One region of the Streptomyces sp. NBC_01716 genome, then DNA from elsewhere that is predicted to be linked to it. Evidence: predicted binding sites of a transcription regulator. Region 1 holds the regulator's gene; the other holds the start of a gene.

The links. The regulator HspR, encoded in region 1, represses chaperone genes until heat shock. The targets are predictions, from matches to a motif close to TTGAGNNNNNNNNNCTCAA.
Region 2: a site for HspR is predicted at 1,681-1,699, ahead of lon (endopeptidase La). Genes of this name have one in related genera too.

What each region holds. Positions count from the first base shown of each region.
Region 1 is NZ_CP109181.1:3,944,050-3,947,459, forward strand. It holds partial or broken gene OIE74_RS17155 (LuxR C-terminal-related transcriptional regulator) at 49-1,019, shown strand; gene OIE74_RS17160 (hypothetical protein) at 1,028-1,288, opposite strand; gene OIE74_RS17165 (heat shock protein transcriptional repressor HspR) at 1,512-1,988, opposite strand; gene dnaJ (molecular chaperone DnaJ) at 1,994-3,202, opposite strand; gene grpE (nucleotide exchange factor GrpE) at 3,265-3,410, opposite strand, start outside.
Region 2 is NZ_CP109181.1:2,739,209-2,742,618, forward strand. It holds gene lon (endopeptidase La) at 1-1,656, opposite strand, end outside; gene OIE74_RS11665 (spermidine synthase) at 1,851-2,615, shown strand; gene OIE74_RS11670 (response regulator transcription factor) at 2,725-3,410, shown strand, end outside.

The DNA of each region.
Region 1 (3,410 bases):
TCCCACCACCGCCATATTCCTGCATTGCAGAAAAAGGGGGGTCCCGAAATGGCAGGAATCAGACCAAGACCCTCGCATCCTCACAGCAGTCGGGAACTGTGCGACACGGGTGTACGGCTGTACACGGAGGCCCTGCGCAACGGCGGGATCGATCGCGCCGAACTGACGGCAGCCCCTTGCCTGATGGACATGGCGCTGCTGCACCCCGACCCCATGGACGCCTCGTTGCTGCGCCCCGTACCTCCGTCGGCGGCCTTGGCGCATCTGCTGCTGCCCATCACCCGGGAGATCCACGAACGCGTACGGCTCACAACCGTCCTGGCCGACTCCCTGGCCCCCCTGACGGCGGTACCGAGCGGGGACCCCAACCTCTCCATCACCGTCCTCGAAGGAAAGCCGCTCATCGCCTCCGTCCTGACGAGGCAGCGGCCGCCGCGACGTCGGAAATCCTGACGGCCCAGCCCGGCGGCAACCGCACGAAGGCCTCACTGGAGCAGGGGCTCAGGAACTCTCTCGCGGCCATCGAGCGGGGCGCCCGGCTACGCCACATCTACCAGCACCCGGCGCGCTACAACCCACACCTCAAGGACTACATGACGTGCGTGCCGGCCGACCGGTTGGAGGTACGCACCGTCGAGCAGACGGTCGAGCGGCTGATCATCATCGACCGCGAACTGGCGCTCATCCCCGCCAACACCGCACGCACGACCGCACTGGAGATCCGGCACCCCGCCCTGGTGACCTACCTCGTCCGGGTCTACGAGGTCCTGTGGGCACACGGCACTCCGCTGACGGAGCACCTCACACCAACGTCGCCCCACACCCCGGTCACATCGGTCCAACAGAGCATCGCCCGCCTCCTCGTCGAAGGAACCACCGACGAGGTGGTGGCCCGCCGGATGGGCATCAGCGTCCGCACCTGCCGCTCCCACATAGCCAAACTGATGCAGGCCCTGGGCGCCTCCAGCCGCACCCACCTCGGCGCCCTGCTGATCCAGTCGGGCCTGGTCGACCCGTAGGGACCCGTTCAGTCCGACTCGCTGTTCCTGTCGGGGAAAGCAAGCTTGAGAAAAACGAGAAGCAGTGAGATCAACGTGCCAGGACCTGCGCAGAACACCACCGCTGGGCCCAACTGGGTGAATACCACGGCGTACAGCCATGCGGCAGCTCCGACCGCGACATGGCCGACGAGAAGGTGTGTCGCGAAACGCGTTTCCCTCATCGCGAGGAACGGCAACAGAGTCCACGCCATCGCCAGGGCCAGGTACACGAGCGGCACAAGGGCCATCACCGAGGACCTGTTCTGTTGACCTCGGCGACCTTGCGGCCGGCCTCACCGACGGGTCTCTTCCTCAAGACGGCTGTCCCTTCGCTCCGCGAAGACGCTGGCACAAAGCGGTTGGTGCCGAACGGCCGGACCGGTCGAGGAAGCCGGCGAAAGACGGAAGGCCCGGTGCCCGCTGGATCTCTCCAGGGGGCACCGGGCCCTCCTCCCCGTCAAGCTCCTGGACCTAGTCCGACGACAGCTTCGGCTTCGGCCGCCACACCACCAGCGCGCTCGTCTGCTGCACGTCCTGGTACGGCACCAGGTCCCGGCGGTACGACGCGTGGACCTGGGCCTCGCGTTGGCGCATCGCCGCCGCCGCGCCGTCCACCGCCGCGCCCAGTTCGGCGACGCGTGCCTGCAACGCCGCGACCTGGTTCTCCAGTTCGATGATGCGCTTGATTCCGGCCAGGTTGATGCCCTCGTCCTGCGACAACTGCTGCACCTGGCGGAGCAGTTCGATGTCGCGCGCCGAGTAGCGCCTGCCCCGGCCCGCCGTACGGTCCGGCGAGACAAGGCCCAGCCGGTCGTACTGGCGCAGGGTCTGCGGATGCAGACCCGACAGTTGGGCCGCCACCGAGATGACGTACACCGGCGATTCTTCGGTCAGTTCGAAGCTCGGATTGAACGATGAGCGCGGTCGACGCCGCCCGACCCCGTCCATTGGAGTCACGCTCCCTTCGCTGCCTGGAACAGCTCGTCCCGCGGGTTCTCCCCCGCGGTCGCCTTCCGGTAACTCTCCAGCGCGTCACGGGCCTCGGCGCCGAGTTCCTTGGGCACGACCACCTCGACGGTGACCAGGAGGTCGCCACGGGTGCCGTCCTTGCGTACGGCGCCCTTCCCCCGGGCGCGCATCGTACGGCCGTTGGGCGTGCCCGCGGGCAGTTTCAGGGTGACCGGCGGCCCGCCCAGCGTCGGGACCTTGACCTCGCCGCCGAGCGTCGCCTCCACGAAGGTGACCGGCACCGTGACGGTGAGGTTGTCGTCCTTGCGGCCGAAGACCGGGTGCGAGCCGACGTGGACCACCACGTACAAATCGCCCGCCGGACCGCCGCGCTCACCGGGAGCGCCCTTGCCGCGCAGCCGGATCCGCTGGCTGTCGCTGACGCCCGCCGGGATGCGGACCTGCATGGTCCGTGAGGACTTGGCACGGCCGCTGCCCTTGCAGACCTCACAGGGGTCCTGGGCGATCAGCCCGCGGCCCTTGCAGTCCACGCACGGATCGGTCAGCGAGAAGCCGCCGCCCGTGCCGCGCGACACCTGTCCGGTACCCACGCAGGTCGGGCAGACCCGCGGCGAGCCGTTCTTGTCGCCGGTGCCCGAACACGCCTTGCAGGGCGCCTGGCTGGACATCCGCAGCGGGACCGTGGCCCCGTCGACCGCCTCGGTGAAGCTGAGCGTCACCTCGGACTCGATGTCCTGGCCGCGGCGCGGCTGCGTACGCGCACCGGTGCCGGGACCGCCCCGGTTGAAGAGGCCGCCGAACACGTCCCCGAGCCCGCCGCCGAAGCCGCCCGCGCCGCCCTGGCCCTGAGGTCCTCCGCCGCCGCCCTGCGGGCCGCCTCCGAAGAGGTCGCCCAGGTCGAAGTTGAAGGACCCGCCGCCACCGGTCCCGGGGCCGGTCCGGAAGCCGCCGCCGTTGCCGAAGAGCGAGCGCGCCTCGTCGTACTCCTTGCGCCGCTTGGGGTCGCCGAGCACGTCGTTGGCCTCGGAGATCTCCTTGAAGCGCTCCTCGGCCTTGGCGTCACCCTTGTTGGCGTCCGGGTGGAACTCGCGGGCGAGTTTCCGGTACGCCTTCTTGATCTCGGCCTCGGTGGCGTCCTTGGGGACGCCGAGAACCTTGTAGTAGTCCTTCTCCACGAAGTCCTTGGTACTCATTCCCGACGTCCCTCCTCACTGCCCGTCATGCGTACTGCCCGTCCGTACCGCTGTCGCGCACGTCAGCCCTCGTCCGGGCCACCGCTCTCCTCGTCCGTGTCCGGCTCGTCGGCGGTCTTCGCCTTCTCCCCGGGCTGGGCCCCCGGCTGGGGCTCCGCCACGGCGACGCGGGCGGGCCTGATGGTCCGCTCGCCGAACCGGTACCCAG
Region 2 (3,410 bases), 1.2 Mb from region 1:
CACGCCCGCCTCGCGGGTGTACTCGCCCGCCAGCTTGCGCAGGGCCTCGTCCTCCAGCGTGACCTCGCCGGTCTCCAGACCGGCCCGCTCCAGCTGCCGGGGCAGCAGGTGGTCGCGTGCGATGACGACCTTCTCGTCCTCCGTGTAGCCGTCGAGACGGACCAGCTCCATCCGGTCGAGCAGTGCCTCGGGGATGGACTCCAGGACGTTCGCGGTGGCGAGGAAGACCACGTCGGAGAGGTCGAGTTCGACCTCCAGGTAGTGGTCGCGGAAGGTGTGGTTCTGCGCCGGGTCGAGGACTTCCAGGAGGGCTGCGGCCGGGTCGCCCCGGTAGTCCGAGCCGACCTTGTCGATCTCGTCGAGCAGGACGACCGGGTTCATCGAACCGGCCTCCTTGATCGCCCGGACGATACGGCCCGGGAGAGCGCCCACGTACGTACGCCGGTGGCCGCGGATCTCCGCCTCGTCCCGGACACCGCCGAGCGCGACGCGGACGAAGGACCGTCCCATGGCGTGCGCGACGGATTCGCCGAGCGAGGTCTTGCCGACGCCGGGCGGACCGACGAGGGCGAGGACGGCGCCGCCGCGGCGGCCTCCCACGACGCCCAGGCCGCGGTCGTTACGGCGCTTGCGCACGGCCAGGTACTCCGTGATCCGTTCCTTCACGTCGTCCAGGCCCGCGTGCTCGGCGTCGAGGACGCGCTGGGCCCCCTGGATGTCGTACGCGTCCTCGGACCGCTCGTTCCACGGCAGTTCGAGGACGGTGTCCAGCCAGGTGCGGATCCACGAGCCCTCGGGGCTCTGGTCGGACGACCGCTCCAGCTTGTCGACCTCCTTGAGCGCCGCCTCACGGACGTGCTCGGGCAGGTCGGCGGCCTCCACGCGGGTCCGGTAGTCGTCGGACTCGTCGGCGGCGTCGCCGTTGAGCTCGGACAGCTCCTTGCGTACGGCGTCGAGCTGGCGCCGCAGCAGGAACTCGCGCTGCTGCCTGTCGACGCCCTCCTGGACGTCCTTGGCGATGGACTCGGCGACGTCCTGCTCGGCGAAGTGCTCGCGGAGCTGGTCGGTCGCCATCTTCAGACGGGCCACCGGGTCGGCGGTCTCCAGCAGCTCGACCTTCTGGGCGGTGCTGAGGAACGGCGAGTAACCGGCGTTGTCGGCGAGCTGCGAGACGTCGTCGATCTGCTGGACACGGTCCACGACCTGCCAGGCGCCGCGCTTCTTCAGCCAGTCGGTGGCGAGAGCCTTGTATTCCTTGATCAGTTCGGTGACGGAGCCGGGCAGCGGGTCGGGCACGGTCTCGTCGACGTGCAGACCCTCGACCCACAGGGCCCGGCCGGGCCCGGTCGTACCGGCGCCGATCCTGACACGGCCCCTGCCGCGGATCAGGGCGCCGGGGTCGCCGTCGGAGAGCCTGCCGACCTGCTCGACGGTCCCGAGGACGCCGGTCCCCGCGTAAGCCCCGTCGAGGCGCGGCACGAGCAGCACCTTCGGCTTTCCCCCGTCGGATTCGTCGCGGGCAGCCGCCTGGGCGGCCTCGACGGCGGCGCGCACCTCGGTGTCGGACAGGTCCAGGGGCACCACCATCCCGGGCAGCACGACCTCGTCGTCGAGCGGCAGCACGGGCAGGGTGAGTGGTGTGGACGTGGCAGCCATGGTCTCCCCTTCGGCAGTCAAAAGTTGAGCTATGCAGACTCAATGCTTGTGAGCCCCCAGTTGTTCCCCGATACCTGGGGAGGGTGTTCGCTCTGAGCGATCCCCCCGGTTTGTCGTCGCCCCGCGTACCCCGCGAGGATGGCGCCGGCCCCGGTCGCCCGCAGAACTGAGGAGACGTCCCCGTGCCCGAGCCCATGTCCCGAACGATCCACGACCGTCCCGTCACCCTGGACCGGCGCGACGGCCCCTACGGCGAGGTCGTCCTGCGCCGGCGGCCCGGTCGCGGCGGCACAGGTGACGGCGGCGGCGGTGACATCCACGAGATCATCGCCAACGGCACCTTCCTGATGGACACCTCCGACGGCCGTTCCGAGCGCCTGCTGATCGACGCCGCGCAGGCCGCCCTCGCCCCCGGCCGCCGCGAGGGCCTGCCGTCCGTCCTCATCGGCGGGCTCGGCGTCGGCTTCTCGCTCGCGCACGCCGCCGACGACGAGCGCTGGGGCCGGATCGTGGTGGTCGAACGCGAGCAGGCGGTCATCGACTGGCACCACGAGGGACCGCTCGCACGGATCTCCGGAGCGGCGCTCGGCGACCCGCGGACTGTGATCCTCCACACCGATCTGGTCGACTACATCCGTACGAGCACGGAGCCGGGGACGGAGCCGCCGGAAGGCGGCGACCAGCCGCTCGACCGCTACGACGCGCTCTGCCTGGACATCGACAACGGCCCCGGCTGGACCGTCACGGACGAGAACGCGAACCTTTACACACCCGGCGGACTGGCCGCCTGTCTGGCCCTGCTCAACCCCGGCGGAGTGCTCGCCGTCTGGTCCGCGCAGCCTTCGCCCGCGTTCGAGGAAGCCTTGCGGAATGCCGGTTTCACCGGGGTTAGGACGGAAGAGATCCAAGTTGCCCGGGGAGTGCCTGACGTGGTCCATCTCGGCGTTCGCCCTGCGTAGCCGGGACCCCTCCGGTGCCTCTACGCTGCTCCCCACACACGGGATCCACATCTGCACGCAGAACGTGGATCGAGGAACACGGATCGCGGAACGTAGCAGGGGCGGGGCGATGGAGCAGACACACACCAGCCAGAACGGGGTCGCGGCCTCTCCCGGCGCGCAGCGCCGAGTGCTCGTGGTCGAGGACGACGCGACGATCGTGGACGCCATCGCGGCCCGGCTGCGTGCCGAGGGCTTCGTCGTCCAGACGGCCGTCGACGGCCCTGCCGCCGTCGACGCCGCCGAGGCCTGGCAGCCCGATCTGATGGTGCTCGACGTGATGCTGCCCGGCTTCGACGGTCTGGAGGTCTGCCGTCGTGTTCAGGCGCAGCGCCCCGTACCGGTGCTGATGCTGACGGCGCGCGACGACGAGACCGACATGCTCGTGGGGCTCGGTGTCGGGGCCGACGACTACATGACCAAGCCGTTCTCCATGCGGGAGCTGGCGGCCCGGGTGCATGTGCTGCTGCGAAGGGTGGAACGCGCGGCGCTGGCCGCCGTGACACCGCGCAGCGGCATCCTGCGCCTCGGCGAGCTGGAGATCGACCACGCGCAGCGCCGGGTACGGGTGCGCGGCGAGGACGTGCATCTGACGCCCACCGAGTTCGACCTGCTGGTCTGCCTGGCGAACACGCCCCGCGCGGTGCTCTCGCGCGAGCAGCTGCTGGCCGAGGTGTGGGACTGGGCGGACGCCTCCGGCACCCGTACGGTCGACAGCCACATCAAGGCGCTGCGCCGCAAGATCGGCGCCGAGCG